DNA from 3 places in the Mesorhizobium sp. B2-3-7 genome. Region 2 is predicted to be linked to each of the others. Evidence: predicted binding sites of a transcription regulator. Region 2 holds the regulator's gene; each other region holds the start of a gene.
The links. The regulator LexA, encoded in region 2, represses DNA repair genes until DNA is damaged. The targets are predictions, from matches to a motif close to TGTTCNNNNTGTGTTCNG.

Region 1 (10,676 bases), on a different contig from region 2:
ACTGCATGCCGAACCGCTTCAGCCTGCGCTTGCGCATGGAGCGCATCGCCATCACCGGCAGCACCGGCACCACGACGACAAACAGAATGGCGCCCATCAGCAGCGGCAAGCCATACCAGATGGCGACAAGGGCCGCTGCCAACGCCATCCCCGAAGTGATCATCAGGAACTTCGAAAGCGGCATGATCATGCCCGACTGAGCGCGCAGCGCGCGAAAACGGTCAGGCGAGAACAGCGACGTGCCCGCATCGAGACCACGCTCCTTACGCAATTGGATCAGCACCTGTTCCTGACTGATCCTGTTTTCCTGCAGCTTCATGCGCCGGTTTATGGCGGTGCGCCTGTCGCTGCGGCCGGCATAGAGCAGGTAAACGGCCTCGGCGATCATGATGCCGGTCAATGCAGCCCCGGCATAGACGACATAGATCGCGCTGAACCCATCCAACACCTGGTTACTCCTGCGGCCGGCCGGGTTCGAAATAACGCCCGGGAAACTCGATGCCCATGGCGCGAAGATCCTCCAGGAAGCGCGGCCGGATCCCGGTCGCTTCGAAATGGCCGAGGATCGTGCCATCGGCGTCCATGCCGGTGCGCACGAAGCGGAAGATCTCCTGCATCTGGATGACGTCGCCTTCCATGCCCGTCACCTCGGCGACGCTCGTCACCTTGCGCTTGCCGTCGGAGAGCCGGGTCAACTGGACGATGATGTCGATGGCGCTGGCGATCTGGCTGCGGATCGACTGCACCGTCATCGGCATGCCGGTCATGCCCAGCATCTGCTCGAGCCGCGAAATGGCATCGCGCGGCGTATTGGCGTGAATGGTGGCCATCGACCCTTCATGGCCGGTGTTCATGGCCTGCAGCATGTCGAAGGCCTCCTCGCCGCGGCACTCGCCGAGGATGACGCGATCAGGCCGCATGCGCAGCGCGTTCTTGACGAGGTCGCGCTGCTTGAGCTCGCCATGGCCTTCGATGTTGGCCGGCCGGGTTTCCATGCGCGCGACATGCGGCTGCTGCAACTGAAGCTCCGCCGCGTCCTCGATGGTGATCAGCCGCTCGTCCTCGGGAATGAAGGCCGACAGCGCGTTGAGCATGGTCGTCTTGCCGGTACCGGTGCCGCCCGAAATGATCGTCGTCTTGCGGGCATGTACTGCCGCAGCAAGCACTTCGGCCATGTTCTGGGTGATGGCGCCGAATTCGACCAGCCGGTGCAGGCCGAGCTTGTTCTTGGAAAATTTGCGGATCGACACCAGCGGCCCGTCGACCGCCACCGGACGGATGGCGGCGTTGAAACGCGAGCCATCCAGCATGCGGGCGTCGACCATCGGCTGCGATTCGTCGACGCGGCGGCCGACGGCGGCAACGATTTTGTTTATGATTCTAAGCAGATGCGCCTCATCCTTGAACGGAATGTGGACCTGCTGCAGCTTGCCCTTCTTTTCGACGAAGCAGTTCTGATGGCCGTTGATCAGGATATCGTTGATATCGGGGTCCTTGAGCAGCGGCTCGAGCGGGCCGAGCCCGACCATCTCGTCGACGATGTCGTCGACCAGGGCATCGAGTTCGACGGTGTTGATCGCCATCCGCTCTTCGCGCGTCTTTTCCGACACGAAATCATGCACCTGCCGGCGCATCTCGTCCCTGGGCAGCCGCTCCAGCGCGACAAGATTGATCTCCTCGAGCAGCAACCGGTGGATGCGCACGCGCGCATCGAGCACCTTGTTGGCGCTCTTGCCCGGCACGGCTTCGACTTTCGCCGGCAAGACCTTCCGGCTCGTCGGGATGACGACCGCGTGGTGCGCAACCGCCGTCGGCTCGGCGGAGCGCTGCGGACGCGCATCGCGGTTCTGCAAGGTGGAAAAGCGGCTGCTCATCCGGCCTTCCTCTTCAAAAGGCTCTTGCCGAAGCCGAACAGCGATTTCGATTTGCCCGGCGCCGCCGCCACTTCCTCCGGAAGGATGATCCTCTTGAGGTCGTTGACGACGTTGGCATTGGCATCGATCTCGTGCAGCGGCACGCCGCGATCGACGGCCTCGCGCACCAGCCGGTAATTGTTGGCGATGCCGCCGACGAAATGCTCGCCGAGGATTTCCTGGACGTCCGCCTGCTTGATGCCGCTGTCAAACATCTTCTGCTCGAAACGGTTGACGATGACGTTCGGCTTCACTTCCTTGCCGGCGGTCTCGTAGACCGCCTGGATCAGGCGTTGCGTGTGGCGCAGGCACGGTACCGTCATTTCGGCGACGATGTAGAGCTTGTTGGAGCCGAGCAGCACCGTCTCCGTCCACGGAAACCAGGTGCGCGGCATGTCGATGACGACATTGTCGAAATAGGCCGAGACGAGGTCCAGCATCCGCACCACGACATCGGTCTTGAACGAGCGCATCTCCGCCGGCTGCGTCGGTGCGGCCAGAACACAAAGCCCGCTGGCATGCTTGGACAGCATCACGTCGAGCAATTGCCTGTCGAGACGCTCCGGCTGGTTCTCGATTTCGGTGATGTCGAAACGCGGCTCCAGGTCGAGATATTCGGCGCAGGCGCCCTGCTGGAAATTGAGGTCCACCACGCAGGTCGAGGCGCCGCGCGTCACTGAATGATGCAGCTGGAACGCGGTCTGCAAAGCCAGCGTCGTGGTGCCAACGCCGCCAGCCGCGGGCATGAAGGTGTAGATCTGCGACTCGGTGTTTTCCTCGCGCCCCGGCCCTTGCAGCGCACGCACCACCGAACGTACGAGATCGGCCGTGGTGATCGGCTTGACCAGGAAATCCGCGACCTTGAGCTGCACGAGGATGCGCGCGGCGGCGGCGTTGAATTCCTGGGTGACGACCACGACCGGCGCCTTGCCTTCCAGCCGACGCATGACGCGTTGCAGCGCATCGATCTCCTCAAGCTTCGCTGCGTCCATATCGACGATGATCGCGCCGAGATCGGCCTCCTGGACCTCGCCGCGAAGTTCGGTGATGTTCTTTTCCACCGTCGAGAGCTGGATGATCTCCGAGGCGGCAAACGCCGTCCGGGTGTCCTGCGCGAAGGTTCTGTCCGTCGATATGAGCAGGATTTTCCTGGTCTTGATGCGGTTTGCCATTACTTGTCAGCCTATGATCTCGGATCAATTGTCGGCGCTGGCTTGCGATGCCTTGGCGCTGGCCGCCTGCTCGGCGGTGGCGGGTTCCGTGCTGCCGCGCTGGGCAGGCACGAGAAGCCTGGTGTTCTGGACGCCGTATTTCCAGGGATCAACCATCTGCATGACGGTGTTGGCGGCCTGGGCATCCCCGGCGCCGCTCGTCACGCCTTCGCTGCGCACATAATCGTCGCTCGTGCAGCCGGCGGTGAAGCCGGCAAGCAGCAAGGCGACGCTCGAGCTCAAGACCAGACGCATGGCTTCAGTCCTTCGGCAGGTCGAGGAAATGCCCGACTTTGGTGGCGGGAGCGGCACGCGCGGCGCTGCCGTCAGCCAGCGCCAATGCGCGATTGGTGTCCGACGCCCTCACCTCCTCGGTGTTGTTGAGAAAATAGTCGACATTGCTGGCAGGCTGCGTGCCATCGGTCGGCTCGGCCATTTTCTTCGATGGATCCACCGGCTTGACCAGGTAAGGCGTGACGATGATCACCAGGTCCGTCTCGCGCCGCTGGTAGGATTTCGACGAGAACAGGGCCCCGAGCACAGGCATCTTGCCGAGGCCCGGTATGCGCGAGGTGGTGATGTCGTTCTGCGACTGCAGCAGCCCCGCGATCATGAAGCTCTGGCCGTTCTTCAGGTCGACCGACGTCCTGGCGCGGCGCACGATGAAGCCGGGCACCGAGATGCTGCCGATATTGTAGGAAGCCGACGCGTCGATCGAGGAGACTTCCGGCGCGATGTCGAGGCTGACCAGCCCGTCCTTCAGAACGGTGGGCGTGAAATCCAGGCTGACGCCGTACTTCTTGTAGCTGACGGAAATCTTGCCGTTGTCTTCGGAAACCGGGATCGGAAACTCGCCGCCGGCCAGGAAGCTCGCCGTCTCGCCGGACCGGGCGATCAGGTTCGGCTCGGCCAGCCGACGAGCCAGGCCGCGCTCTTCCAGTGCCTTGATGGCGATGTCGATGGAAACGCCGTTCGACAGCAGCTTGCCGATGATCTCGCCGGTCCCCGCCGGCTCAATGGTGCCGGGAGCAATCGTAACGTCGCGTCCGCCCATGCCATAAGCGAAATTGGCACTGTATTTGGCGCCGAGATCCTGCCCCGCCTGGCGGTTGATCTCGACGAAGCGGACATTGAGCTGGACCTGCTGCGAGGACGAGATGTTGACCGAATTGATCACCTCCTCATTGCCGGAGAAGCGGGTGGCGATCTTGTTTGCCTTTTCGGCGGCGACCGCGTCATCCGCCTCGCCCGACAGCACGACGCGGCCATTGGCGGAGCCGACCTTGATCTTGGCGTCCGGCACGCTGGCGCGGATGGTGTCGGCCAACTGGTCGGTATCGAGCGTCACTTCGATGTCTACGGTGCCGACGAGCTGCTTGTTCTCGTCGAACAGCGCAATGCCAGTGGTGCCGAGATTGTTGCCCAGCACATAGAAGGATTTGTCGGTCAACGGGTTGACGTTGGCGATCTCCGGATCGCCGATGACGATCTGGTAGAAGGCCGCGCTCGTCATGATCGTCTTTGGCTTGCCCTTGGCGACCTTGATCGAGGCGTTCTTGGTCGCCGAGACATAGACGATGTCGTTGTCCGCCCTGGCCGGGCCGGCGAAGATGCCGGCCGCCGCCATCGTCACCGCCATCGCCATCGCCTGCGCGACGTGCAACCGGCCTGTCATTCGATATTGAAGTTGCCTGAACATTGTTCCCGTCCCGTCCGGTCCCCACCGGTCCTGCTCTGGTTCCACTCAGGAACCTGATATTCCTATTTCTGGTCCCGCGCAGGAACCTGATATTCCTCGGCCGTCGTTCCACGCGTCACGATGACCGTCTTGAATTTCGGCTTCTCAGGCTCCTTTGCCATGGCGTCGAACAGCGAGCCGGCCGCGGCCTGCGCCTTGCCCGCCACCGATCCGCCAAAGGAGGAGATGGTGGTGACACCGTCCTTGCCCTCGCCGCCCTCGCTGGCGGAGCGAAGCGACAGCGACAGCGTGCCGACAGTGCGGGCCAGCGCCACTTTCTGCGCGCCTTCGGTGGTCACCTCGATGGTTATGGAATTGGCCACCTGCGGCGTCGTTTGGCGCTCGTCGGCGCCCTGCCCGACGCTCAGCACCTTCGCGTCGGCAACGACGATCTCTGAGGTGATGGTCGAACCGGCGGCGCCTTGCGCATTCTTGGCCACTTCCTGGATTTCGCCGGCATCGCGCGTCAGCACGACATCGACCCGGTCGCCCGGCGTGACGAAGCCGCCGACGCCCGCGATCTCGTCGGTGCGGATGGTGACGGCCCGCATGCCGGGCGTCAGCATGTTGGAGAGCGTGGCGCGGCCATTCGGGCCGGACAGCTTTGTAAGCAGCACCGGTTCGTTGACCTCGATCGGCGACAGCACCACGCGGTTGCCGTCCCCGAGCAGTCCATCGATGGTGGCGAAGGCGCCCTGCGGCAGCGAATCCTGCGGCCACGGAATTTCGCTGAGTTTCGCGCGGTCGAGATCCATGCCGTACCGCAACGGTGCATTCGCCACCACGATGGTCTTGAATTCGACCGTCGGCGCGGCGGGCGCCGCGATCGACGCGGTTTTCTCCTCGGCGTCGGCCCTGGCCTGGCGCTTGACCCAGAAATCCGCGGCAAAGATCGAGATCGCGCCGAAAACGGCGGCGATGCCGATCATCGTTATGGCCTTGCCCCTCACGCCCAAACCCCTGATGCCCGTAGTTTCTTGTTATGTTGGCTCACGCTAGGCGGCATTGTTAAAGAATCAGGAATCTTCTCGCTGGCTATCCGCCTGATTTCCGCCGGCTTGGTTATCGAATGGTTTTAGGATAAGAGGGGGTTAATCCCCGAACGTAACAGGAACCTCCGTCGCTTGGCGCTGAAAAGCGTGGCAGTATCGGCGGGTGATTCGCAGCTTGGGCTCTATGGCAGGCATGGACGACAACAACGATCTTTTCGGCAATCTGGAGAAGCAGCCGCAACCGGTTCGCACACCGGCGCGTCCGGCCGATCCGCTGGTGCAGGCGGCAGCCAAGCGTCCGGCGGCGGCGTCTCGTGACGGCTCAGAGGGCTACAGCGCCGCCGATATCGAGGTACTCGAAGGCCTGGAGCCGGTGCGGCGCCGTCCGGGCATGTATATTGGCGGCACCGACGACAAGGCCATGCACCATCTGTTCGCCGAGGTCATCGACAACTCGATGGACGAGGCGGTTGCCGGCCATGCCACATTCATCGATGTCGAGCTTTCGGCTGACGGCTTTCTCACCGTCACCGACAATGGCCGCGGCATTCCCGTCGATCCGCATCCGAAGTTCAAGAAGCCGGCGCTCGAAGTGATCATGACGACGCTGCATTCGGGCGGTAAGTTCGATAGCAAGGTCTATGAAACCTCGGGCGGCCTGCACGGCGTCGGCGTCTCCGTGGTCAATGCGCTGTCGGATCATCTCGAAGTCGAAGTCGCGCGCGGACGGCAACTTTACCGGCAGCGCTTCTCGCGCGGCATTCCGGTCAGCGGCCTCGAGCATCTTGGCGAAGTTCACAACCGGCGCGGCACCAGGACCCGTTTCCACCCCGACGAGCAGATCTTCGGCAAGGGCGCCGCGTTCGAACCGGCGCGGCTCTACCGCATGACGCGCTCGAAAGCCTATCTGTTCGGCGGCGTCGAAATCCGCTGGACCTGCGATCCCTCCCTGATCAAGGAAAAGGACACCACTCCGGCCAAGGCCGAATTCCATTTTCCCGGCGGCCTCAAGGACTATCTGAAAGCGTCGCTTGGCGACGAATTCCAGGTGACGCGCGAAATCTTCGCCGGCAAGAGCGACAGGCAAGGCGGCCATGGCTCGCTGGAATGGGCAGTGACCTGGTTCGGCGGCGACGGCTTCATCAACTCCTACTGCAACACCATCCCGACCGGCGAAGGTGGCACCCACGAGGCCGGCTTCCGCAACGTCTTGACGCGCGGCCTGCGCGCCTATGCCGACCTCGTCGGCAACAAGCGCGCCTCGATCGTCACGTCGGAGGATGTCATGATCTCGGCGGCGGGCATGCTGTCGGTGTTCATCCGCGAGCCTGAATTCGTCGGCCAGACCAAGGACAGGCTGGCGACGATCGAGGCGATCCGCATAGTCGAGACGGCGATCCGCGACCCGTTCGACCATTGGCTGGCCGACAATCCGCAGGAAGCGTCGAAGCTGCTCGAATGGGTTATCGCACGCGCCGACGAGCGGGTACGACGCCGCCAGGAAAAGGAAGTGTCGCGCAAGAGTGCGGTGCGCAAGCTGCGCCTGCCGGGCAAGCTTGCCGATTGCACGCAGAATGCGGCCGCCGGCGCCGAACTCTTCATCGTCGAAGGCGATTCGGCCGGCGGCTCTGCCAAGCAGGCGCGCGACCGCGCCAGCCAGGCGGTGCTGCCGCTGCGCGGCAAGATTCTCAACGTCGCCAGCGCCGGCAACGACAAGCTGGCCGCCAACCAGCAGATTTCCGATCTGATCCAGGCGCTTGGTTGCGGCACGCGGTCGAAATACCGCGACGAGGATCTTCGCTACGACCGCGTCATCATCATGACCGACGCCGACGTCGACGGCGCTCACATCGCCTCGCTGCTGATCACCTTCTTCTACCAGGAGATGCCGAACCTGGTTCGCGGCGGACATCTCTATCTGGCGGTGCCGCCGCTCTACTCGATCCGGCAGGGCGGCAAGGTCGCCTATGCGCGTGACGACGCGCACAAGGACGAATTGCTGCGCACCGAGTTCACTGGGCGCGGCAAGGTCGAGATCGGTCGCTTCAAGGGCCTGGGCGAAATGATGGCCGCGCAGCTCAAGGAGACCACAATGGACCCGAGGAAGCGTACGCTGCTCCGGGTCGATGTGATCGATGCCGAGGCCGCCACCAAGGACGCGATCGATGCGCTGATGGGCACCAAGCCGGAGGCTCGTTTCCGGTTCATCCAGGAACGCGCCGAATTCGCGGAAACGGAAGTGCTGGATATCTGAGCGCAGGCCGGTCGATCAAGGCTTGCGGAGACGCGCGTGTGAGCTGGCAACGGCTGAAAGACTATTTCGAAGCGGCTCTTGCCGGGCTGACACAGCCGACCCGGTCGGACTGGATCTTCGCCTTGCGCACGGTCTCGGCCGGCCTGATCGCGCTTATGGCCGCCTACGCCCTCAAGCTCGATCACCCGCAATGGGCGATGATGACGGTGTTCATCGTTGCCCAGCCGGTCGCCGGCATGGTGTTGGCGAAAGGCTTTTATCGGTTGCTCGGCACGCTGGCGGGCGGTGTTGCCGCAATTGCCATCACCACTGTCTTCGGCACGAATCCCTGGGTGCTGGTGACGGTGCTTGCCCTATGGATCGGCCTCTGCACCTTCGTCTCGTCGCTGCTGCGTAACCCGGAAGCCTACGGGGCGGCGCTGGCCGGCTATACCGCGATGATCATCGGCTTGCCGGCGTTTGGCCAGCCGCATCTCGTCGTCGACCTCGCGGTCGCGCGCTGTGCCGAGATCGTACTCGGCATTGTCTGCGCCGGCCTGACCAGTCGGCTGATCCTGCCCAAATTGGCCAGCGAGGCCATCATCTCGCGGCTGAAGCGCAGCATTCTCGACCTTGCCACCTATGCCGGCGGCGCCTTTTCCGGCGGCGACACGGCAATGCTTTCCGGCCTGCATCGGAAGCTGGTCGCCGACACCCAGACGCTCGCCGAGATGCGCGCCTATGCCAGGCTGGAGGCCCCGAGCTTCGCGCCGCGCGCCCATCCGGTCCGGCGCACCATTGGACAACTGCTTTCAGCCCTGTCCGCGGCCCGCGCGCTGCATTCACACGCCGCACCGAAGAACGCGGCGCTCATTCCGGTGCGCTCGGAGCTGCAAGCCCTCGTCACTGAAATGGCGGCGACGCCGGGCGCGCTCGACGATACGGCGCCCTGGCTGGCACGGCTCGACGCGATCGGCGCCAAAGCGAAGCAAATGCCCGACGCCTTGGCCGACCAGGACGGCGACAGGGTCGGCACCGTCACCCGGCTCACCATCGCCGCCGATTTCGCCGAAGCGCTGAAGCAGACGCTGCGCGGTCTCGATGCCTTGCGTGCGCCCGTCACGCGGCCTTCACGCGAACGCAGCCCCCCGGCGCTGGTTGTACATCGCGACTATCACGGGGCGAGCCGCAACGCGGTCCGCGCGGCACTTGCAACGCTGCTGGTCGCCGCTTTCTGGCTGACGACGAGATGGTCGGAAGCCGCCGGCACGGTCATTCTGGTTGCCGTCGTGTCGAGCTTGTTTGCCGCCCGCCCCGATCCGGTGCGGGTAGCCTGGGGGTTCTTCCAGGGAACGCTGTTGGCTCTGCCCTTTGCCTTTCTCGTCGGCCAGATCGCGCTTCCCGTTTTTCCTGGTTTCGGCTGGTTCATGCTGTTCGTCGTACCGATCCTGGTGCCGGCGGCGCTCGCCATGGCCAATCCCCGCTATGTCGGCGTGGCGACGGCCTTCGCCATCAATTTTCTTGCTTTCCTCAGCCCGCACCAGGCGATGACCTACGACCCGGGCCCGTTCTTCGCCGGCTCGGCCTCGATCCTGGTCGGCATCCTTTTGGCAATCGGCGTCTTCATCATCGTGCTGCCCGCCGACCCATGGCTCGCGGCGCACCGCATCGTGCGGGCCATGCGCGAGGATCTGGCGCGGCTTTGCCTGCACGAGCGCGTGCCGAGGCGTTCGGCCTTCGAGAGCCTCGCCTATGACCGCATCAACCAATTGATGCCGCTGGTGCAGACCAGCGGCAGGAAGGGTGAAGCGGTTCTGGGCGGCAGTGTCGCCGCCGTCACCGTCGGTCTGGAGGTCCTGCGGCTGCGTGGCGCACAGCAGGCGCACGCCGTTCCGGCCGAGACGACGCTTTCGATCGCCAACTTCCTGCGTGGACTGGCACGCGAACTGCTCTTCCGCGCCCCGGGCGATCCGCAGACATCCACCATTGCCGTCGCCCGGCAGTATGCCGCCGGCATCGCCCAGCGAAACGCCACTGGTGAAATGCTCCAGATTGCGGCGTCACTACGGATTGTCGCGGCGGCGATGGAGGATTTTCCGGATTTTTTTGCCAGGGATAAAGGCTAAGTTAAGCGGCTGCGATCGCCAGCGCATGGCCGCGCGCATTTTCACGCAACGCAGCGAGATGGATCGACTTGATCAGCGCGGCGAGATCGCCTTCCGCGGACTGTCCGCCCAATTCCTTCAGCATCAACCAGCTGACTTCCTGCACGCCGGCGACGCGCTTGCCGTTGGCGACCTCTCGCCAGATTTTCAGCGCGCGCAAGATGACCGCGTGCGTGGCGGCAGCCAGGCCGGCACTGCGGAACAGCGCCTGCAAGGCCACGTCGTGTCCGCCGGCCAGCAGCGCCCTCACTCTTTGGGCGGACTGCTGGCTGAGCGCGACCAGCGCCGAGCCGAAGAAGTCGACCTTGCCATGCGCGATGGTGCGGATGAGGAAGCTCGCGGTGAGATCGCCGCGTAGCCTGAGATGCTCGATCAGTGCTGCATGCTCTTCCTGGCGCGTGCTCTCGATCAGCGTCACGCAGGC
Region 2 (10,676 bases):
ACAAGCTCGACCAGCGTCTTGGCGCGCTCCTTCAGCCCTGGCAACGCTGCCAGCAACTGTGCCCTGTTCCGGTCGTCGAGGCGTGCGGCCATTGCCGGGCCGCCCTCGAGATAGGGCAAGGTGGCGATGAAGATGTCGAACAGCTCGGCATCGCCCATGCGGCGCATGTGGACGCCGTTTAGCGCCTCCAGCTTGGCGAAATCGAAGCGGGCGGCGCCCTTGTTCACATCGCCGATATCGAACCAGGCGATCATGTCCTGGATCGACATGATCTCGTCGTCGCCGTGGCTCCAGCCGAGCCGAGCCAGGTAGTTGAGCAGCGCTTCGGGCAGGTAGCCCATGGCGCGGTAGGCCTCCACGCCCAGCGCGCCGTGCCGCTTCGACAGCTTGGCGCCGTCGGCGCCGTGGATCAGCGGTATGTGCGACATTGAAGGCACATCCCAGCCCATGGCGTTGTAGATCACGGTCTGGCGGGCGGCATTGGTCAGGTGGTCGTCGCCACGGATGATGTGGGTGACGCCCATGTCGTGGTCGTCAACGACGACGGCATGCATGTAGGTCGGATTGCCGTCCGAGCGCAGGATGATGAAGTCGTCCAGATCCTTGTTGGGAAAGCGCACGTCGCCCTGGACACGGTCATGCACCACCGTCTCGCCTTTGGTCGGCGCCTTGATGCGGATCGCGCCCTTGACGCCAGGAGGCGCCTGCGAAGGGTCGCGGTCACGCCAGCTTCCGTCATAGCGCGGCGGCAAGCCCTTGGCCCGCGCCGCGTCGCGCATTGCCTCAAGCTCGGCAGGGGTCTCGTAGCTGTAGTAAGCCTTGCCCATGCGCACCAGCTCCTCGGCCACCTCGCGATGGCGCGGCGCGCGCTCGAACTGCGAGACGGCGTCGCCGTCCCAGGTGAGGCCGAGCCAAGTCAGTCCTTCGAGAATGGCTGCTGTCGCCGCATCGGTGGAGCGCTCGCGGTCGGTGTCCTCGATGCGCAGCAGCATCGTACCGCCGGTGTGCTTGGCGTAGAGCCAGTTGAAGAGCGCCGTACGCGCGCCGCCGATGTGCAGGTAGCCGGTGGGCGAGGGGGCAAAACGGGTGACAACCTTGTCGGACATACAACTCTCGGGAAACGTCTGGAGCGGGGTGCGGATCACACGCACTTTCGCGCGTCGCGCGTTCATGTAGCATAGGGTGTCGAGGGCGCAAGGGGCAGACCCGATGGCTGGAGCGGGCAGGGGCGCGGAGGAAGGCGAGGACGTCGTTGCCGGCGTCAGCGAACGCTCTTTTTTTGCCACGCCCGCGCCCGCCTCATTGCCGCTGGCGTTGTCGCCCCTACAGCAGCCGAGCAAGTCGCCGCCGGCGGATGTTTCCACGCCGCCCGGCATTCCCGCAGCCGGCGCGGCCGTGCGTCTGCGCCGTGAGTTCGGCCGTGCTTCATGGCCTCGTCTGCGCAACGGCGTGGCCAGAGCGTCCGAGCTCGAACTCGATCGGGGCATAGCCTTCCTGCTCGTGCCGGTGTTCCTGGCATGCGGATCGATCGCCTATTTTTCGCTGGCGGCGGAGCCGGGCTTTGCCAAGCCTGTCGCGGTCGCGATCCTGATGTCGCTGTGCGCGCTCGTTTCACGCTCATGGCCGAAAACGCATCTGTGCTTCATGGCGGCGCTGTTGTGCGCGCTCGGCATGCTCGCCGGCAAAGTCGAGACGTGGCGAGCGGGAACGCGGATGCTGGGCTCGGAAATCTCCACGCAAATCACCGGCCGCGTCGTTTCGGTCGACCAGATGGAGACCGGGCGCATCCGGCTGACCATCGATGTGACATCGACCGCGCGGCCGAAACTACTCTACGCGCCGGAGCGCGTTCGCCTTTCGGCACGCAAGGTGCCGGCTGAAGTGACGGCCGGTTCGCTCGTGACCGGCTATGCCAGGCTGTTGCCGCCGACCGGACCGGTGCGGCCGGACAGCTACGACTTTTCCTTCGACAGCTACTTCGCCGGCATAGGCGCCAGCGGCTTCTTTCTCGGCAACCCCAAAATCGTCTCAGCCGATGACAGGCCGCTGTGGGCCGCCCTTTCAGCCGCCATCGAGAGTGCTCGCGAAAGCATTGCCGACCATATCAGGGGCAGCATCGGCGGCGCCGAGGGCGAGATCGCCGCGGCGCTGATCGTGGGTGTGCGCGCCGGGATTCCCGACGAGATCAATGAAGCGATGCGACGCACCGGCATCTACCACATCATCTCAATTTCCGGGCTGCACATGGCGCTGGTCGCCGGCACGGTCATGGGTCTGCTGCGTGGCGGCTTCGCGCTGTTCCCGAATTTTTCCTCCCGCCGGCCGGTCAAGAAATACGCGGCCGCGGCGGCACTTTTCTCCATCGCCGCCTACCTCGTCATTTCGGGCGTCGTTGTCGCCGCCGAACGCAGCTTCATCATGCTGGCGGTGATGCTGATCGCCGTTCTGTTCGATCGGGCGGCACTCACCATGCGCAATCTGGCTATTTCGGCGATCGCCGTCATCGTGGTGTCGCCGCACGAGGTGGTAGGGCCGAGCTTCCAGATGTCCTTCGCCGCCACCGCGGCCCTGGTCGGCGCCTATGCCGGCTGGTCGGATCGCAAAGCCGACAAAGCGCGGACCCCGCCGCCGCAACGGACCTTGCCTAGCCTGCTGACGCGAAAATTGCTGCTGGCGACAGGTGGGCTGGCGATGACCTCGATTATCGCGGGAAGCGCCACGGCGCTTTTCGCCATCTGGCATTTCCAGCGCGTGTCGCCGCTCAGCCTGTTCGCCAATCTTGCCGTCATGCCGATCGTTTCGGTCGTGATGTTCCTTGCGGTTGCCAGCGCGCTGCTGATGCCGTTCGGGTTCGATGGACCATCCCTTTATCTGATGGGCAAGGGACTGACCGCGATGATCGCCATATCAGGATGGATCTCGCAACGCTCGCCGGTCGACGCGGTCGGGTTGATTTCGCAGCAATCCGTCCTTCTGGTGGCGATCGCCCTGGTCATCGCGACGATGGCCACGACATGGCTGCGGCTGGCGGCACTTCCCTTCGCGCTCGCCGGCCTGTTGACCGTCTCGGACACGCGCACGCCGGACGTGCTGATTTCGGAGGATGCCCGCCTGGTGGCGTTGCCGATCGGCGGCGGCGAGCTCGCGATCAACCGGGCGCGCCCGAACGAATTCACCGTCGATAATTGGAAACGCGCGCTGAAGTCCGAAACCATCGTTGCGCCGGAACTGTTCGACAGCGGAGACCGACAGTTCGACATCTTCGATCCCGCGCAACTTCCGGCGGGAGCGCCTTTCTATTGCTTCACGGGCCTGTGCATGGCCCGGCATACCTCGGGGGCGATCATCGCGCAGGTGGAGGATCGCAAGGACGCCTGGAGGGCCTGCTCCTATGCGGATCTGATCGTCATCAACGACCCCGCGGGCTACGATCCCTGCCACAATCCGCTGGTTCTCGTCATCACCAAGCGGCAGCTCGCTCGCAAGGGAAGTGCCGCCGTCTTCTTCGACCAGCAATCGGCGACGGCACCGGCACGGGTCAGCTTTGCCGTCGACAGGCCATATCGGCCCTGGCACGAACAGCGGAAATTCTCACGCGAGGCAAGGGGACTGCCGCCTTACCGTAAACCCGAAAAGCCCATCGCCGACCCCGCTCAGTAGCGCCTGATCAGGCCGACCAGCTTGCCTTGCACCTTGACCCTGTCCGGTCCGAAAATACGTGTTTCATAGGCCGGATTGGCAGCCTCGAGCGCAATCGAAGCACCCTTTCGGCGGAAGCGCTTCAGCGTTGCTTCCTCCTCGTCCACCAGGGCCACGATGATCTCGCCGGGACTTGCGGTGTCGGCATTGCGGATGATGACCGTGTCGCCGTCGAAAATGCCGGCCTCGATCATCGAATCGCCCTTGACCTCCAGCGCATAGTGTTCGCCGCCCATGATCATGTCAGGCGGCACTGAAATGGAATGCGTCTGATGCTGGATGGCGTCGATCGGCACACCCGCTGCGATGCGACCCATGACCGGGATCGACACCGCTGAAACCGCGTCGTCGTCATTGCCGGCAGCGGGCAGACGCGAAGACGTCGCCGGCTTGATCTGCCGGCTAGGGCTGCTGCCCTGTCCGAGGCTGCCCTGGATGACGCTCGGGGAGAACTTCTTTGCCGCGTTAAGACCCGGCGCGATCGAGTCCGGCAGGCGCAGCACCTCCAGCGCGCGCGCCCGGTTGGGCAGGCGGCGAATGAAGCCGCGCTCCTCCAACGCCGTGATCAGCCGATGAATTCCCGACTTGGAGGCGAGGTCCAGCGCTTCCTTCATCTCGTCGAAGGACGGCGGAATGCCGCTTTCCTTCAGCCGTTCATGGATGAACATCAAGAGTTCATGTTGCTTGCGCGTGAGCATGGCGGCCCCCAAAGGCATTGCACGAAGGGTCTGGAACCAGAATCAGAAAACAAACCCAGAACAAACACTATCTGTTCCAGTTGTGTTCCGCAACCATTTAAAGTTTAATGAATTTGTTAAGGCGACGGAAACGAAATGCCCTCCCGCAGCCAGCATCCTGCCAGCGCGGTCCGTCGTCAATGCGCTCCCGGGCCCTTTGAAACTATTTTGGTTAATGGCCTGTGGCCCGACCGGTCTCCACTCTTGGCACAAGCCTGCAAGCTGGGTGACCGGCAGGTGCGGGGTGCGTTTGGGCGGATTAGAAACCCCTGCGGCTCGTGAACGAAACGAAACCAAAATGCCAACTTCCGCCGGAAAACGGCCAGACACCACCACTGGTCGCGACGGGCTGCGTTCGTTCGTTCGCTTGACGAAACCGTATAATAATGTACGGTTTTCGAAGAGGAACACCAATGACCACGCCGAAGCAGGCCGCGCGACGCGAACGGATAGAGGAGGCCGCCTATGCGGTGCTCCGGGAAGCCGGCTACAAGAGCGCCTCCCTGCTTGCTATCGCCAAGCGGGCATCGGCCTCGAACGAAACCCTCTACAACTGGTACGGCAACAAGCAGACCCTGTTTCGATCCTTGATCGAAGCCAATGCGGGAGAGGCAAGGAAGCTGCTGGAGGACGCCCTTCACCAGGCGCGCGATCCGCTCGAAACCCTGAACTTGCTCGGGCCAGTCCTGCTGACCCTCGTGACGGGCGACAAGGCGGTGGCGCTCAATCGCGCCGCGGCCGGCGACGTCAACGATACAGGCACGCTTGGCCAATCGATCGCGCAATTCGGCCGCAATACCATAATGCCGCTTGTTGGCGACCTGCTTCGAACCGCAAGTCGGGCCGGCCTGATCGCCTGTGACGATCCTGCCGAAGCCGCCGACATCTACATCAGTCTTTTGATCGGCGATCTCCAGGTTCGCCGGATCGTTGGGGTGCTCGAGGAACTGCCTCGGGCGGAAATCGAGCAAAGATCGAACCGGGCGTTCACCCTGTTCTTGCGCCTCTATGCGGCCAGCCCTTGCCCGGGCGGCAAAACAGCCGGCCCGTTTCCAGGGCGCTCTTCTCACCGAGGAACATCGCGACCATGAGCAAAATTCCCGATCTCGCAGCGATCGAGGCAATGGACACCGCGGATCCGCTGCGTGCCATGCGTGACCGCTTCACCTTGCCCCAGGGGGTGATCTATCTCGACGGCAATTCGCTGGGCGCCGCTTCGCCAGCCGTGTTCGGCGAGCTGCAGAAGGCCGCCACGCAGGAGTGGGCGCAGGATCTCATCCGCGCCTGGAACACCGCCGGCTGGTTCGACATGCCGGTCGAACTCGGCGACCAACTCGGGCGCCTGATCGGGGCCGCCGCCGGCCAGACGGTGGTCTGCGATACCACCTCGATCAACATCTACAAGGTGCTGCATGCGGCACTCGGGATGCGGCCGGACAGGTCAGTCATCATCGCCGAGGGGGACAGCTTTCCGACCGATCTCTATATGGCCGAAGGCGTTGCCTCGACGCGGCCGGGCACGGTGCTGCGGCTCGAGGGTGTCGATGCGCCGACCATAGAAGAACTGATCGACGAGCGGGTCGCGGTCATCCTGGTCAACCACGTCAACTACAAATCCGGGCAGTTACGCGACATGGCCGCGCTGACGCGGACGGCACATGATGCCGGCGCGCTGATTGTCTGGGATCTCTGCCATACCGCCGGCGCCTTGCCCGTCGAGCTCGACCGTTCGAATGCCGATTTCGCCGTTGGCTGCACCTACAAATATCTCAATGGCGGCCCGGGTGCCCCGGCCTTCATCTACGCGGCCGAGCGCCACCATGGCGATGTCCGCCAGCCGCTCAGCGGCTGGTGGGGCCATGCGCGGCCATTCGCCTTCGAACAGGGTTTTGCTGCCGGCACAGGCATCCGCCGGTTTCTCTGCGGCACGCAGCCTGTGCTGTCGATGCGCGCGCTCAAAGGGGCGCTCGATGTCTGGGCCGAGGTCGACATGGCAGAGGTGCGCAGGAAGAGCATGGCGTTGACCGATCTGTTCATCCAACTGGTCGAGGCAAAATGCGGCGCCTACGGCCTCGAACTCGAAAGCCCGCGCGATGGCAATGAGCGCGGCAGCCAGGTTTCGTTCCTCCACCCGCATGGCTATCAGGTGATGCGGGCCTTGATCGAGCGCGGCGTGATCGGCGATTTCCGCGCGCCATCCACGATTCGCTTCGGCTTTACGCCGCTTTATGTCGGCTATGTCGATGTCTGGCAGGCTGTCGAGGTGCTGGAAGACATTTTGCGCACGGACGCGTGGCAGGAGGCGCGTTTCGCCGTCAAGGCGGCGGTGACTTAAGAGCCTGTCGCTCAGAAAAGCGCAGTGGGTTCGGGATAACGATATGCAGTCGGCAAAGCTACGTCAGAGCCGGGTGCGGACCTTCCACAGCTCCGGGAACAACTCCACCTCCAGCATCTTCTTCAGGTAGGACGCGCCCGATGTGCCGCCGGTGCCGCGCTTCATGCCGATGATGCGCTCGACCGTGGTGACGTGGTTGAAGCGCCAACGGCGGAAATAATCCTCGAAATCGACCAGCTTCTCGGCGAGTTCGTAGAACATCCAGTAGCGCTGCGGGTCGCGGTAGATGATCTGCCAGGCGACAAGGACCTCTTCGTTCTCGGTCCGCGTTTCGCGCCAGTCCGTACGCCTTGCGTCGGCACCGATGTCGAAGCCGTTACGGGCGAGCAGCAGCAGCGCCTCGTCGTAGAGCGACGGTTGCGCCAGGATCGCCTCCAGTTTCTCGCTGAGGTCCGGCCGGTGCTTGTGCGGTCCGAGCATTGCGAGATTGCGGTTGCCGGCCATGAACTCGATGGCACGGTACTGCCACGACTGGAAGCCCGAGGACTGGCCAAGCGCGTCGCGGAACTCGGTGTATTCGCTGGGCGTCATCGTGCGCAGCACGTCCCAGGCATTGTTGAGCTGCTCGAAGATGCGGGCGACGCGCGAAAGCATCTTGAAGCTCGGTTCGAGACGGTCGGCGCGGATGGAGCGGATTGCGGCGCCGATTTCGTGCAGCGCGAGCTTCATCCAGAGTTCCGATGTCTGGTGCTGGATGATGAACAGCATCTCGTCATGGGCTGACGAAAGCGGCTCCTGCGCCTCGAGCACCTTTTCCAGATGCAGATAGTCGCTGTAGGACATGCGCTCCTTGAACGACATTTCCGCGCCCTCGGCGGACGGGTCGTAGGGCTTGCTCAATTGATCTTCTCCGCACGCAGCCGGAAGCGCTGGATCTTGCCGGTCTGCGTCTTGGGCAAAGCGGCGATGAATTTTACCGAGCGCGGATATTTGTAGGGCGCGATCGTGGCCTTGACGTGATCCTGCAGACGCTTGACGGTCATTGCGTCTGGCGCCACGCCTTGCACGAGCACCACATGAGCCTCGACGATCTGGCCGCGCTCGGCATCCTCGGCGCCGACCACCGCGCATTCGGCGACATCGGCATGCGCCAGCAGCGCCGCTTCGACCTCAGGGCCGGCGATGTTGTAGCCGGCACTGACAATCATGTCGTCGGAGCGCGCTGCGAAGTGGAAGAAACCGTCCTCGTCCTGCCAGAACGTGTCGCCGGTGAGGTTCCACCCGTCGCGGACATAGTCGCTCTGCCTGGCATCGGCCATGTAGCGGCAGCCGGTCGGTCCCCGCACCGCGAGCCTGCCCGCGGTGCCGCGCGGCACTTCGCGCATTTCGTCGTCGACGACGCGCGCCTCATAGCCGCCAACGGCCTTGCCGGTGGAGGCAGGCTTCATGTCATCGAAGCGGTTGGAGATGAAAATATGCAGCATTTCCGTGGCGCCGATGCCGTCAAGGATCGGCTTTCCGGTTTTCTCAGTCCATTCCTCGAAGACCGGCGCGGGCAAGGTCTCGCCGGCCGAAACGGCGACGCGCAGCGACGATAAATCGGCCCCTTCGTCCATGGCCTTGAGCATTGCGCGATAGGCGGTGGGCGCGGTGAAGGAGATCGTCGCTTTGTAGGTTTCGATGATGTGGACCATGTTGGGTGGCGTGGCCTGTTCCAGCAGCGTCGCCGCGGCGCCGAAACGCAGCGGAAAGATGGCGAGCCCGCCAAGGCCGAAGGTGAAGGCCAGCGGCGGCGAGCCGACGAAGATGTCGTCAGGCGTCACCTGCAGGATCTCGCGGGCGTAGGCGTCGGCGATGATCAGGAGGTCGCGGTGAAAATGCATCGTCGCCTTCGGCACGCCTGTCGTGCCTGAGGTGAAGCCGAGCAGGGCGACGTCGTCACGCCCGGTCTGCACCGCGGTAAACGTCACGGGCTTGTCGAGGGCGGCGCGATCGAGTTCGGCGTCGTGGTTGGCGGTGCCGTCGAAGCCGATGACCTGCTTGAGGAACGCGCTGTCCTTGGCGCAGGCGGTCATCTCGTCCATCAGCCTGGTGTCGCACAGCGCTGTGGTGATTTCGGCCTTGTCGACGATCTTGGCGAGTTCGCCGGCGCGCAGCATCGGCATCGTGTTGACCACGACGGCGCCGACCTTGGTGGCGGCCAGCCAGCAGGCCACCATTGCGGGGTTGTTGGCCGAGCGGATCAGCACCCGGTTGCCTGGCTTGACGCCGTAATTCTCGACCAGCGCATGCGCCAGCCTGTTCGTCCAGTCGGATAATTCCTTGTAGGTGCGGCGGCGGCCGTTGCCGATCAGCGCGGTGTGGTCGCCCAACCCTTTCTCGACCAGCCTGTCGGTCAGTTCGACGCCGGCATTGAGCCGTTCGGGATAGTCGAAGCCGTCGAGCAGGAAGTCCGGCCATTGATCCGGCGGCGGCAGGTTATCGCGCGTGAACGTGTCGATATGCGCTGATGGCCCAAGCATTTTCGGCTGCCCCTGTCTGCCTCACGCCCATCGCTGAACAAGGCACAGGATCGCACCAGTCGAAATTTGTTTCAAGCCTAAAATGTTTTGCCCCCGGAGCATTGACGTTGCCGCTGTCGATCGCCATTGCTAGCGGCTGAAACGATGCCGTCCGGGGGAGGGTGCCGATGCTCGAACATCGCATTGCCGATTGGGACAATGCCTACGCCAACGGCGCCAACATCGCCGGCAGCGATCGCTGGCCGGCCGCATGGGTCGAACCGGCGCAGGCATTTCGCGATGCGCTTGCGGCAAAGGGCAGGGCTCAGCTCGACATCGCCTATGGCGACAGGCCGCGCAACCGGCTCGATCTCTTCCTTCCCGCCGCCAAGCCCAAAGGGCTCGTCGTGTTCATCCATGGCGGCTACTGGCTGGAGTCCGACAAGGATAGCTGGTCGCATCTCGCCAAGGGCTCGGTTGACAGCGGCTTTGCCGTGGCGATGCCGTCCTATACGCTCTGCCCCGCCATACGCATCGCCGGCATCTCCCACGAGATCGGCGCGGCGATCGGCAAGGCGGCGGCGATGGTCGGGGGACCGCTTATGCTGACCGGGCATTCGGCCGGCGGCCATCTCGCCAGCCGCATGGCGACGACATCAACGCCCCTGGCGGCCGGCGTGGCAAGGCGCGTACGCCACGTCGTTTCGATTTCGGGCCTGCATGACCTGCGTCCGCTTATGCGCACCGGCATGAACGCGGCGCTGAAAATCGATGAAGCCGAGGCGCTGACGGAAAGCCCGGCGCTGCTGCGGCCCATGGATGGCGCTCGCGTCACGTGCTGGGCCGGAGGCGGCGAGCGGTCCGAGTTCTTGCGCCAGAACGCCTTGCTGGCCAATATCTGGACAGGGCTTGGTGCCGTCACGAGCGCGGTGGTCGAGCCGGACCGACATCATTACGACATTGTCGAAGGCCTGGCTGATCCGGTCCATCCGCTGACACGAACTTTGCTTGCGGAGTAGAAAAACGGCGAAACGTCACCTCAGCATTATAACGCTGCAGGCATTTCCTACAGCCGCGGGGGACGCAGACGGTTCGCGCACGATCAGTCCGTTGGCGTCGGCCAGTATCCTCAGCATCGAGGAATCCTGGATGCTGAAAGGGGTTGCCACCAGCATGCCGGCCTCTTGCCTGACCACCGCCCGCACATAGTCCTGGCGCAGATCATTGGCCTGCATGGCGGCGCCCAGCCTTGCCTGACGAATATCTTGCCGGAAATCGCGGCCGCCGAGGCGTGCCAGGAGCGGTTTCAGGAACAGTTGCGAGCAGACGAGGCTCGCCACCGGATTGCCGGGCAGGCCGATGCACCTGATGTCGCCGAGGCGGCCGAACATCAGCGGCTTGCCG
Region 3 (10,676 bases), on a different contig from region 2:
CTGACGCTGGAACTCGGGTCGATGACCTTCCTGGCAGGGTGCGGCGCGCCGAACGTCACTGACCTCGAACGCGGCCGCCGACCAGGCACACTGGCGGCCTTCGAGGAGTTCATCAAGCTGGTGCAGCATTTCGACGTGCTGCACATGCTGGGACCTTGCGTCGAGCCGCAGGACATCGACAACCGTTTTCGCCACTACGCCGTCAACCGGGCGCAACTGACCCTGTCGGACAAGCTTCCCTTCATCTTCGCGCGCGGCACCCCGCAGGTCGACGATAGTTTCGACATGATCAGGTTGGCGCGCGGGCTGTCCGAGGACGAGTTCCGCTCGGGCGCCCATTGCTACACCGTCATCAACACCAATTCGCCGCGCCAGCTCGACATCCCGATGGCGCAAGGCATCATCGACTTCGCCAGGGCGGGCCAGGTCCTGATCATCACGCCCTTCTGCCTGGCGGGTGCGATGGCCCCGATCACGGTGGCCGGCGCGCTGACGCTGCAGCATGCCGAGGCGCTGGCCGGGTTGACGCTGGCGCAGATCGTGCGGCCGGGCGCGCCTGTCGTCTACGGCTCCTTCTCCTCCAATGTCGACATGAAATCGGGCGCGCCGGCCTTCGGCACGCCGGAACATATCAAGGCGACGCTGGGGGCCGGCCAACTGGCGCGCTTCACCGGCCTGCCGTGGCGTTCGGGCGGCGGCAGCGCGGCCAACATCTCCGATGCGCAGGCGGCGCATGAGACGCAGTTTGCGCTGTGGGGCTCGGTGCTGGCGGGCGCCACCGTGTGCATCCATGCCGCCGGCTGGCTGGAGGGGGGGCTGAGCGTTTCCTTCGAAAAGCTGGTCACCGACATCGAGGCGTTGCAGACGGTGGCTGAACTGTGCGCCGCCACGCCCGGCGACGACGATGCCATCGGCTTCGAGGCGATCGCCGAAGTGCAGCCCGGCGGCCATTTCTTCTCGGCAGGTCACACCATGGCGCGCTACCGCACCGCCTTCTACGAGCCGCTGGTGGCCGACTGGTCGAATTTCGGCAACTGGACGCAGGCCGGTTCCAAGACCGCAACCGAACGCGCCACCGGTATCTGGAAGCGCATCCTCGCCGATTTCGAGCCGCCGGCGACGGCTATTGCCACATCAGCTGTGCTCGATGATTTCATCGCGCGCCGCACCGAACAGGGCGGGGCGGCGCCGGTATCGTGAGATAGCTTATTCCTCTCATCGTCCTGAATTGTGGGTGCGATCCGGAACCCGCTGCACCTCTCATGCATTCATGGGACGGCCGGTGCCTGCTCGCATTGCGAGCCATTGAGGGAGGACGACCACATGGGTTTCGATCAGTACCACGAACCGCCCGAAGAATTGTCGCAGGAGGTGCGAACCTTCGCCCGCATGATCACCTCGCTGATCGAGGAAGCGGAAGCGATCTCCTGGTATGAACAGCGCATGTCGGTGGAGAAGGACCCGCAGGCCCGCGCCATCATGAAGAACGCGCAAGGCGAGGAGTTCAAGCATTTCGGCATGGACCTCGAATTCCTGCTGCGTCAGAAGCAGGACTGGCGCGCGGAACTGAAGGAAATCCTGTTTACGACCGGCGATATCGTCAAGGCTGGCGAGGCGGGCGAGAAGAAAGTGGACTGAGCGGTTCGGCCCGGGTGACTACCGAAAGTTCCGTTCACTTCGGACGTCCACGCCATTGGAATTCATTCCAATCAATTTTGGCTGTGAAATCGCAAATATAATTAGGGTCAAAATCTACTTCGATTTTCACAAGAAAACCTCAGGATTTTTGACCAGCTCCTTACGCGAGTGAGTGTCCATTTTTTCTCACACAGCCGCGACAAACCCATCCAGCACGCGTTTCTGGCCGGCCTTGTCGAAGTCGATGGTCAGCTTGTTGCCTTCGATGGCCGCGATGTTGCCGTTGCCGAATTTCTGGTGGAAGACGCGGTCGCCGACGTTGAAGGGGGACGGCGTGTCGGCGACGGATTTGGCGACCAACTCGCCATCGATGGTGCGGCCCTTGATGCTCGTGCGGCCGGCGCCGTAGCCGCTGTCGGTCTCGCCATAGCCGATGCGCTCGATCTGGTGGCCGGAGCGCGAGCCCCAGTTGCGATCGGTCGCCTCGGTGCGGTTCTGCTGCGCCCGCTGCCAGCCCGGCGTGGCGTAGCTGTTGGCGAAGGCGCCGGATTTTTCGGCGCCGACATTGTCGAAGCGCGAGGCGCCATAGGGGTTCTGGCGGCCGCCCCGGCCGGAAGCGAACGAGCCGCCGCCATAGGAATTGCCGTAGCCGCCATAGGAGTTGCCGCTTTCGGCGACTTCGACATGGGTTTCAGGCAGTTCATCGAGGAAGCGGGAGGGAATCGTCGATTGCCACAGGCCGTGGATGCGGCGGTTGGAGACGAACCAGATGTGCAGGTTCTTCTTGGCACGGGTGACGCCGACATAGGCCAGCCGGCGCTCTTCCTCCAGGCCGGAACGGCCGCCTTCGTCCAGCGCGCGCTGGTGCGGGAACAGGCCTTCCTCCCAGCCCGGGAGAAAAACGGTCTCGAACTCGAGGCCTTTGGCCGAATGCAGCGTCATGATGTTGACGGCGTCGAGTTCGGCGTTCTGCTCGGCATCCATGACCAGAGCGACATGTTCGAGGAAGGAGCGCAGCGATTCATACTCCTCCATGGAGCGGATCAGCTCCTTGAGGTTTTCCAGCCGGCCGGGCGCCTCGACCGAACGGTCGTTCTTCCACATGTCGGTGTAGCCGCTCTCTTCCAGGATGGTCTCGGCGAGCTCAGTATGCGGCGTGGTTTCCAGCGCCTTCTGCCAGCGTTCGAAATTGGCGGCGACCTCGCGCAATGCGGCGCGCGGCTTGGGCTTCAATTCATCGCTCTCGGCGAGCTTGGCAGCGGCTTCCAGCATCGGTACACGCAGCGCGCGGGCCGTGTCGTGGATCTGACGGATGGTGGTTTCGCCGAGGCCGCGCTTGGGCACATTGACGATGCGCTCGAAGGCGAGATCATCGGCGCCTTGCGCGACGACGCGGAAGAAGGCAAGTGCGTCGCGGATCTCCATGCGCTCATAGAAGCGCGGGCCGCCAATGACGCGGTAGTTGAGACCGAGCGTGACGAAGCGGTCCTCGAACTCGCGCATCTGGAAGGACGCGCGCACCAGGATCGCCATGTCGTTGAGATTGTGCTTCTGGCGCTGATAAGCCTCGATCGTCTCGCCGACGGCGCGTGCTTCCTCCTCGGAATCCCAGGCGGCGTGGACGTTGACCTTGCCATCCTCGGGGTCGTCGCGATCGGTGAACAGCGTCTTGCCGAAGCGACCTTCATTGTGGGCGATGAGGTGCGAAGCGGCGCCGAGGATATGCGCGGTGGAACGATAATTGCGCTCCAGCCGGATGATGGTGGCGCCGGGAAAATCCTTGTCGAAGCGCAGGATGTTGTCGACCTCCGCGCCGCGCCAGCCATAGATCGACTGGTCGTCGTCGCCGACGCAGCAGATGTTTACTTTGTTTTCGCTCACGGGCTGTTCCGCGCCTGCCGGCGCGGGCCCGACCCCTCTTTTCTGCGCGCCTTCGGCGTCGCGGGAGGGGCCTCGCAAAGGCTCGGACGCCCGGTCGGGCTTGCGGCCTTCGGCCGAATGCAAATCCGTAGACGTCGCGCTACGTCCGCTATTTGGCCGCTGCGCCAGGAGCCGCAGCCACATGTATTGCGCGGTGTTGGTGTCCTGGTACTCGTCGACCAGGATGTATCTGAACCGCTTGTGATACTCCTTCAGCACGTCCGGATTGGCGCGGAAGATGCGGATAGGGTGGCAGAGCAGATCGCCGAAATCGCAGGCGTTCAGCGTCTGCAGGCGCTCCTGATAGGCCTTGTAGAGCTCGCGGCCCTTGCCGTTGGCGAAACTACGCGCATCGCCCTCGGCAATGTCGTCCGGGCCTTGCCCCTTGTTCTTCCAGCCGTCGATCATCTGCGCGAACTGCTTGGCCGGCCAGCGCTTGTCGTCGAGGCCCTCGGCCTGGATCAATTGCTTGATCAGCCGCACGACGTCGTCGGTGTCGAGAATGGTGAAGTCGGATTTCAGCCCGGCAAGCTCGGCGTGCCTGCGCAAGAGCTTGACGCCGATCGAGTGGAAGGTGCCGAGCCAGGGCATGCCCTCGACATTGCCTTCGCCGATCAGGATGCCTATGCGCTGCTTCATCTCGCGCGCGGCCTTGTTGGTGAAGGTCACGGCCAGGATCTGCGAGGGAAAGGCTTTTCCGGTCGCCAGGATGTGGGCGATGCGGGTGGTCAAGACGCGCGTCTTGCCGGTGCCGGCGCCGGCCAGCACCAGAACGGGACCTTCGGTGGTTTCCACCGCCAGCCGCTGCTCGGGGTTCAACCCCTTGAGATAGTCGGGCGCGTTGTTGTGGCCGCCGCGGGCAGCCATGGCGCGCGCGGCGATGCCCGACGGGGCGGTGGGCCGCGCATCGGGTTCATCGAAAAAGGGCATGTCTTCGGAAAAGCCGGACATCGCCCCCGAATGTAGTGATTCGGTGGAGAAAGACCAGAACTGTCTACGTTTTGTTCCACTCCTGATTGTTTCCGGCCTGCTTGACAGGCAGGGCGGGTGAGGGAAAGCTGCGCAAAGGGCAGGGAGGGGATCCTGTTGCCCACGGCCGCCTCGAGGCGCGCAACAGTCGAAGGAGTATCATCTTGGCTGTCACCATCACCTCCCTCATTCTCCTCCTCATCGGCCTCGCGCTTGGCGCCGGCGGCATCTGGTTGGCTTCACTGGGAGGCAGCTGGTACTACATCATATCAGGCATCGCCTTCCTCATCGCCGCATGGCTGCTCTACCGGCGCAGATCCACCGCGCTCTGGCTCTACGCCGCGATCGTGCTGGGCACGCTTGCCTGGGCGGTCTGGGAAATCGGCTTCGACTGGTGGGAACTCGGGCCCCGCGGCGGCATCATCGTGCTCGTCGCGCTGTGGCTGCTGACGCCGTGGGCGAGGCGGGGCCTTATTGGTCCCGATGGCCGCGCGCCGCTCATTCTCGCCGTGTTGGCGTCGCTGGCGGTCGCCGGCTATTCAATGACGACCGATCCCAAGGATATTGCCGGCAATCTCGACATCGACAAGGTGACCCCGGCGGCCGATCTCGGCGGCGACATACCTGCCGGCGAATGGCACTTCTACGGCCGCACGCCCTATGGCCAGCGCTATTCGCCGCTCGACCAGATCACGCCGGAGAACGTCGCCAACCTGCAGCCGGCCTGGACTTATCGCACCGGCGACGTGAAAGGTCCCGACGACGTCGGTGAGACCACCTATCAGGTGACGCCGCTGAAGATCGCCGATACGCTCTACATCTGCACGCCGCACAATTTCGCCATCGCCATCGACGCCGCCACGGGCAAGGAGAAGTGGCGCTACGATCCCCAGGTCAAGCTCGACAAGGACCGCCAGCACCAGACCTGCCGCGGCGTCTCCTATTACGCCGATGCCAAGATCGGTGCCGGGCAGCCTTGCGCCGCGCGTGTCTACCTGCCGACTTCGGATGCGCGGCTGATCGCACTCGACGCCGCCAACGGTCAGGTCTGTCAGGCGTTTGCCGAAGGCGGTACGCTGAACCTTCTGACCGGCATGCCTTATCCCAAGTCCGGCTATTACTATTCGACATCGGCGCCGCTGATATCAGGCGACAAGATCGTCGTCGGCGGCGCGGTCAACGACAATTATTCCACGCAGGAGCCCTCCGGCGTCATCCGCGCCTTCGATGCCTCCACGGGCGCGCTGATCTGGAACTGGGATTCCGGCAATCCCGAGCAGACCACGCCGCTAGCGGCAGGCCAGACCTACACCGCCAATTCGCCCAACATGTGGTCGACGCCGAGTGCCGACGAAAAGCTCGGCCTGCTCTACATACCGCTCGGCAACCAGACGCCGGACCAGCTCGGCGCCGGCCGCAGCGCCAATGTCGAGAAATTCTCCTCCTCGATCACCGCGCTCGACCTCAATACGGGGCAATTGAAATGGGTGCGCCAGACCGTGCATCATGACCTTTGGGACATGGATGTGCCGGCGCAGCCGAGCCTTGTCGACATCACCAAGACCGACGGAACGGTCGTGCCGGCGCTGGTCGGGCCGACCAAGCAGGGCGACCTCTACGTGCTCGACCGGCGCACCGGCGAGCCGGTCATCCCGGTCAAGGAAGTGCCGGCGCCCGGCGGCGCCATCGAAGGCGACTACACATCGCCCACGCAGCCGGTGTCGGACCTTTCCTTCAATCCGCCGCCGCTGACCGATGCCGACATGTGGGGCATCACCATGTTCGACCAGCTGGCGTGCCGGATTGCGTTGCACAGGCTGCGCTATGAGGGCCGCTACACGCCGCCATCGCTGCAGGGCACGCTGGTCTATCCCGGCAATTTCGGCGTCTTCAACTGGGGCGGCGTGGCGGTCGATCCGGTCCGGCAGGTGCTGTTCGGCATGCCGACCTATCTCGCCTTCACCTCCAGGCTTGTGCCCCGCGCGGACGTGCCGCCGCCAGGCGACGCCAAGGGCAGCGAGCAGGGGCTGAACCGAAATGACGGCGCTCCTTATGCGGTGGTGATGGGACCGTTCCTGTCGCCGCTCGGCATTCCGTGCCAGGCGCCGCCATGGGGCTATGTCGCCGGAGCCGACCTCAGGACCGGACAGATCGTCTACAAGCACAGGAACGGCACGGTCTATGACATGACGCCGCTGCCTTTGCCGCTGAAGGTCGGCGTGCCCGGCATTGGCGGGCCGATGATCACCGCCGGCGGGGTGGCTTTCCTCGGCGCCGCGGTCGACGACTACCTGCGCGCCTACGACCTGACCTCAGGCAGGCAGCTCTGGCAGGCGCGCCTGCCAGCCGGCGGGCAATCGACGCCGATGACCTATACGGTGGCTGACGGGCGCCAGTTCGTGGTCATCGTCGCCGGCGGCCATGGCTCGGTCGGCACCAAGCCCGGCGATTATGTAATGGCATACGCACTGCCGAAGTAAGGAACGGGTTCGGTCCCGCAGGATCGCGCCCTAGCTGATTCCGAGATGGCTCTTCAGGCTTGGCACCGAGCCGAGCACTTCATTGGTGAGGTCCGGCCCGGCGGCGGCTTCGGCCTGTTGGATCAGCGTGGCGCCAGCCTGCCTGATCTGCGCCATGTCGAGGCCGGAGGCCTTGAGCGCGGCGACGCCGTTGATCAGTGCGCCGGCCTTTTCGCCGAGAACACCGCCCAGCGCGCCTTGCAACGAGGACAGCAGGCCGCCACCGCCGGCCGCGCCGGCGGCCATGACGTCGTATTGGCGGGCGAGATCGTCGGCGCCGGGAATCTTGGCGAAGAAACCCGAGACGTTGGTGCCTTCCGCCTCGTGCTCCAGCACCGAGAAGATGGTGCCGACGACTTTCTCGGTCGTTGCCTGGTCGAGGCCCGCCTTTTGCGAGACGGTGTTGACAATATCCTGGACGTTCATGGTCTCACCTCAAATTTGGGAATTTCGGGTCCGTGCAGTGGTCCCGGCCGATGCGAAGCTCGATCATCGACCGCCTGCCTGCGTCCACAAGCCGGAAGCGTAATGCCTGAGCGGCAGCCAGGGCAAGGACGAACGCGCTGGTGAGGATAGGCATGATCATCGGCGGGTGTCCTTCTGGTCGGGACGGGATGGGACGGGCATCGGTAGCACGCAGCTTCCCTTACCATTGTGGCAGTGCCGGCAGGATTTATCGGCGATGACCAAAAAGTGATGGAGCGGGCGCCGGCGTTGCCGGCTTCACTGGCTGCGGCCGATGCTTGCCGCTGCGCTCATCCAGGCTGGACCGGGCCAGCCGCGTCCCTATCTAGCTCCGGTGTTGAACCCTGAAGCCGAGGAATGCGCCATGACCAAAGCAGCCGCCAGACCAGCAAAGCTTGGGATCACCCAGGCGATGATCGACGCCTATGACGAATACACGCATCTGACACTCGATCGCCGCCGCTTCATGGAGCAACTGACCCGGCTTGCGGGATCCGGGGCGGCGGCCGCGGCGATCGCGCCGATGCTGGCTGCCAACTCCGCCCAGGCGGCCATCGTCGCCGAGAACGATCCCCGCGTGAAAGGCCAGGACATCGCCTATCCCGGCGCCGGCGGCGAGATGAAGGGCTATCTTGTCAAGCCGGCGGACCAGGCGGGCAAGCTCGGCACCGTCATCGTCATCCACGAAAACAGGGGGCTCAACCCGCATATACGCGACGTCGCCCGGCGCGTGGCGCTGGAGGGCTTCGTGGCGCTCGCTCCGGATTTCCTGTCGCCGCTCGGCGGCACGCCCGCCGACGAGGACAAGGCGCGCGACATGTTCACCAAGCTGGATCCGGCGCAGACCGTCGCGAATGGCGTCGCGACGGTGGCTTTCCTCAAAGCCGACAAGGACGGCAACGGCAAGGTCAGTGTCGTCGGTTTCCGCTGGGGCGGCGGCACGGCCAACATGCTCGCCGTCAACGCGCCTGATCTGACGGCAAGTGTCGCCTATTACGGCATGCAGCCGAAGGCCGCGGACGTTTCCAAGATAAAGGCGGCGCTGCTGCTGCACTATGCCGGATTGGACGAACGGACCAATGCCGGCATCGACGCCTTCAAGAAGGAACTCGATGCCGCGCATGTCGAATACACGGTCTATGTCTATGAAGGCGCTAATCACGCCTTCAACAATGACACTTCGGCAGCGCGCTATGACAAGAAGGCGGCTGATCTCGCCTGGGGCCGGACCGTCGCCTTCCTGAAGGAGAAACTGGCTTAGCGCAGGATCTACTGCCAGCTCGCCGGCCTGTGCAAGGCGACGCCGGCCACCACCAGCGCAATACCGATGCACTCGCTGATGCCGGGGATCTGGCGCAGCACCAAGATGCCGATCAGCGTCGCGGTGACTGGCAGCAGAGACAGCATCAGCGCGAAGCTCGACCGCGGTAGCCGCGCCATGGCGAGCTGGTCGCAGATATAGGGGATGACCGAGGAGCAGATGCCGACGCCGATGGCCGCCAGCAGCAGCGGCGCGGAGAAAAAGGCGGGCAACGCGTCGGTGAGGCCGATCGGCAGCACGACCAGAAAGGCCACGGCCATGGCGGCGCCGAGCCCGGCGATGCCGCCGCCGGCGCCTGAAGCGGCGACGCGGTGGCCAAGCACGATATAGCCCACAAACAGCGCGCCGTTGAGGAAGGCCCAGAACAGGCCGAGGGGATCGCTGGACCATTTGACGTCGATCAGCAGCAAGGTGCCGGCCACGGCGACGGCAAGGGCAGCGAGATTGCGCGCGCTTCGGAGACCGACCAGCGCGACGCCGATGGTGCCGACGAATTCGATCGCGGCCACCAGCGAAATCGGCAGGCGGTCGAGCGCCAGATAGAAGGAGCAGTTCATTACTGCGAGACAGGCGCCGAAGGCGAGCAGCAGCAGCCGTGTCGACCGATCGGCCTGGGCGAAGGTCCGCCACGGACGCGTCAGCGGCGCGAAGATCAAGGCGGCGGTGGCGATGCGCAGCCAGGCCATGCCAAGCACGCCGATCTGCGCAAACAAAAGCACGGCGAAGGCAGGGCCGAGATAGTGGAACACGGCGCTGACACAGAACCAGACATGCGGCGGCAGCGACGTCGGCAGGCTGGTAAAGGCCGCACCTGTGGGCGTGGTTTGGACTTGCGTCCGATCGTTCATCGGATCAGTATCGCAGGTATTTTTTCCGTCTGATATGGGTCGTGGTCGTTCAGGGACCTCAGTCGCTTTGCAGATGCAAGGAGTTTTTGATGAAGCGCCTTCGAAACGAAAATCTCGACCTCGACGCGGTCGATCTGAAGATACTGCGCCTGCTGGAAAAAGATGCGCGCGCCAGCACGGCCGAGCTGGCGCGCGCCGTCGGCCTGTCGGCGCCGAGCGTGTCCGAGCGCATCAAGCAGCTTCAGGAGAGCGGCGTCATCGAAGCCTATTGCGTGCGGATCAATCCGGCGGCGCTTGGCCTGAACCTGTCGGCATGGCTGCGCATCAGGCCGGTGCCGGGGCAGCTCGCCGTCGTGGCCGAGATCATCCGCGACCTGCCCGAGATCGCGCAATGCGACCGGGTAACCGGCGAGGACTGTTTCATCGCGCTGGCGCATGTCGGCTCAATGGCCGAACTCGAACGGGTGATCGACCGCATCATTCCCTACGCGATGACCAACACGGCCATCATCCAGTCATCGCCGGTGGTGGCGCGCTCGCCGCTGGCGGCGATCAGGCGACAGGGTTGAGGTCAAACCCCTGGAATGTCGTCAACGGAAGTGGCCGCTCTACCCGCAGCGTCAGGCGTGGCCGCGCTTCATGCGGGCCTGCTTAAGGATGACGCGCCAGCGGATCATGTCGAAGGGGATCGGCTCATTGTTGTTGGCGATGTGGAAGATCTCGTTGTTGACGTTCTTCAGCGAGCGCCAGAAATCATAGTCGGTAATGCGCGGATCGGCGGCGAGCCTGTCCACCTCGACTTTGATATCGGTTTTCATGCACGTCCCCCGAATCGGCTATGCCCCGCCGCCCGTGTCGCTACTTCGATGCGGATCGTTTTCGAACGGCCCGCTGAGTCGCGCAACGGTCCAATCGGCTTGTTCCCGTTAAAACCTCGGTAAGGTTAACGCGGGCCCCGGGCGGGTTCAAGCCGTCTTGCGTTTGATGCCGATCGAG

Region 1: parE (DNA topoisomerase IV subunit B) is a predicted target of LexA. The motif match lies at 5,961-5,978, and genes of this name have one in related genera.
Region 3: FJ940_RS13625 (UvrD-helicase domain-containing protein) is a predicted target of LexA. The motif match lies at 4,550-4,567, and genes of this name have one in related genera.

Annotation. Positions count from the first base shown of each region.
Region 1 covers NZ_VFVV01000004.1:174,424-185,099, forward strand. Annotated here, with positions in the region: gene FJ940_RS10290 (type II secretion system F family protein) at 1-448, opposite strand, end outside; gene FJ940_RS10295 (CpaF family protein) at 453-1,874, opposite strand; gene FJ940_RS10300 (response regulator) at 1,871-3,085, opposite strand; gene FJ940_RS10305 (hypothetical protein) at 3,110-3,379, opposite strand; gene FJ940_RS10310 (type II and III secretion system protein family protein) at 3,384-4,769, opposite strand; gene cpaB (Flp pilus assembly protein CpaB) at 4,886-5,812, opposite strand; gene parE (DNA topoisomerase IV subunit B) at 6,048-8,108, shown strand; gene FJ940_RS10325 (FUSC family protein) at 8,147-10,213, shown strand; gene FJ940_RS10330 (DUF2336 domain-containing protein) at 10,215-10,676, opposite strand, start outside.
Region 2 covers NZ_VFVV01000015.1:36,706-47,381, forward strand. Annotated here, with positions in the region: gene gltX (glutamate--tRNA ligase) at 1-1,106, opposite strand, end outside; gene FJ940_RS24445 (ComEC/Rec2 family competence protein) at 1,210-3,660, shown strand; gene lexA (transcriptional repressor LexA) at 3,654-4,397, opposite strand; gene FJ940_RS24455 (TetR/AcrR family transcriptional regulator C-terminal domain-containing protein) at 4,850-5,527, shown strand; gene kynU (kynureninase) at 5,524-6,771, shown strand; gene kynA (tryptophan 2,3-dioxygenase) at 6,835-7,671, opposite strand; gene FJ940_RS24470 (AMP-binding protein) at 7,668-9,293, opposite strand; gene FJ940_RS24475 (alpha/beta hydrolase) at 9,461-10,291, shown strand; gene glp (gephyrin-like molybdotransferase Glp) at 10,307-10,676, opposite strand, start outside.
Region 3 covers NZ_VFVV01000006.1:122,848-133,523, forward strand. Annotated here, with positions in the region: gene FJ940_RS13615 (trimethylamine methyltransferase family protein) at 1-1,200, shown strand, start outside; gene FJ940_RS13620 (hypothetical protein) at 1,324-1,638, shown strand; gene FJ940_RS13625 (UvrD-helicase domain-containing protein) at 1,825-4,509, opposite strand; gene FJ940_RS13630 (glucose/quinate/shikimate family membrane-bound PQQ-dependent dehydrogenase) at 4,692-7,007, shown strand; gene FJ940_RS13635 (hypothetical protein) at 7,038-7,472, opposite strand; gene FJ940_RS13640 (dienelactone hydrolase family protein) at 7,876-8,772, shown strand; gene FJ940_RS13645 (EamA family transporter) at 8,781-9,680, opposite strand; gene FJ940_RS13650 (Lrp/AsnC family transcriptional regulator) at 9,770-10,249, shown strand; gene FJ940_RS13655 (hypothetical protein) at 10,301-10,498, opposite strand; gene FJ940_RS13660 (thioesterase family protein) at 10,646-10,676, opposite strand, start outside.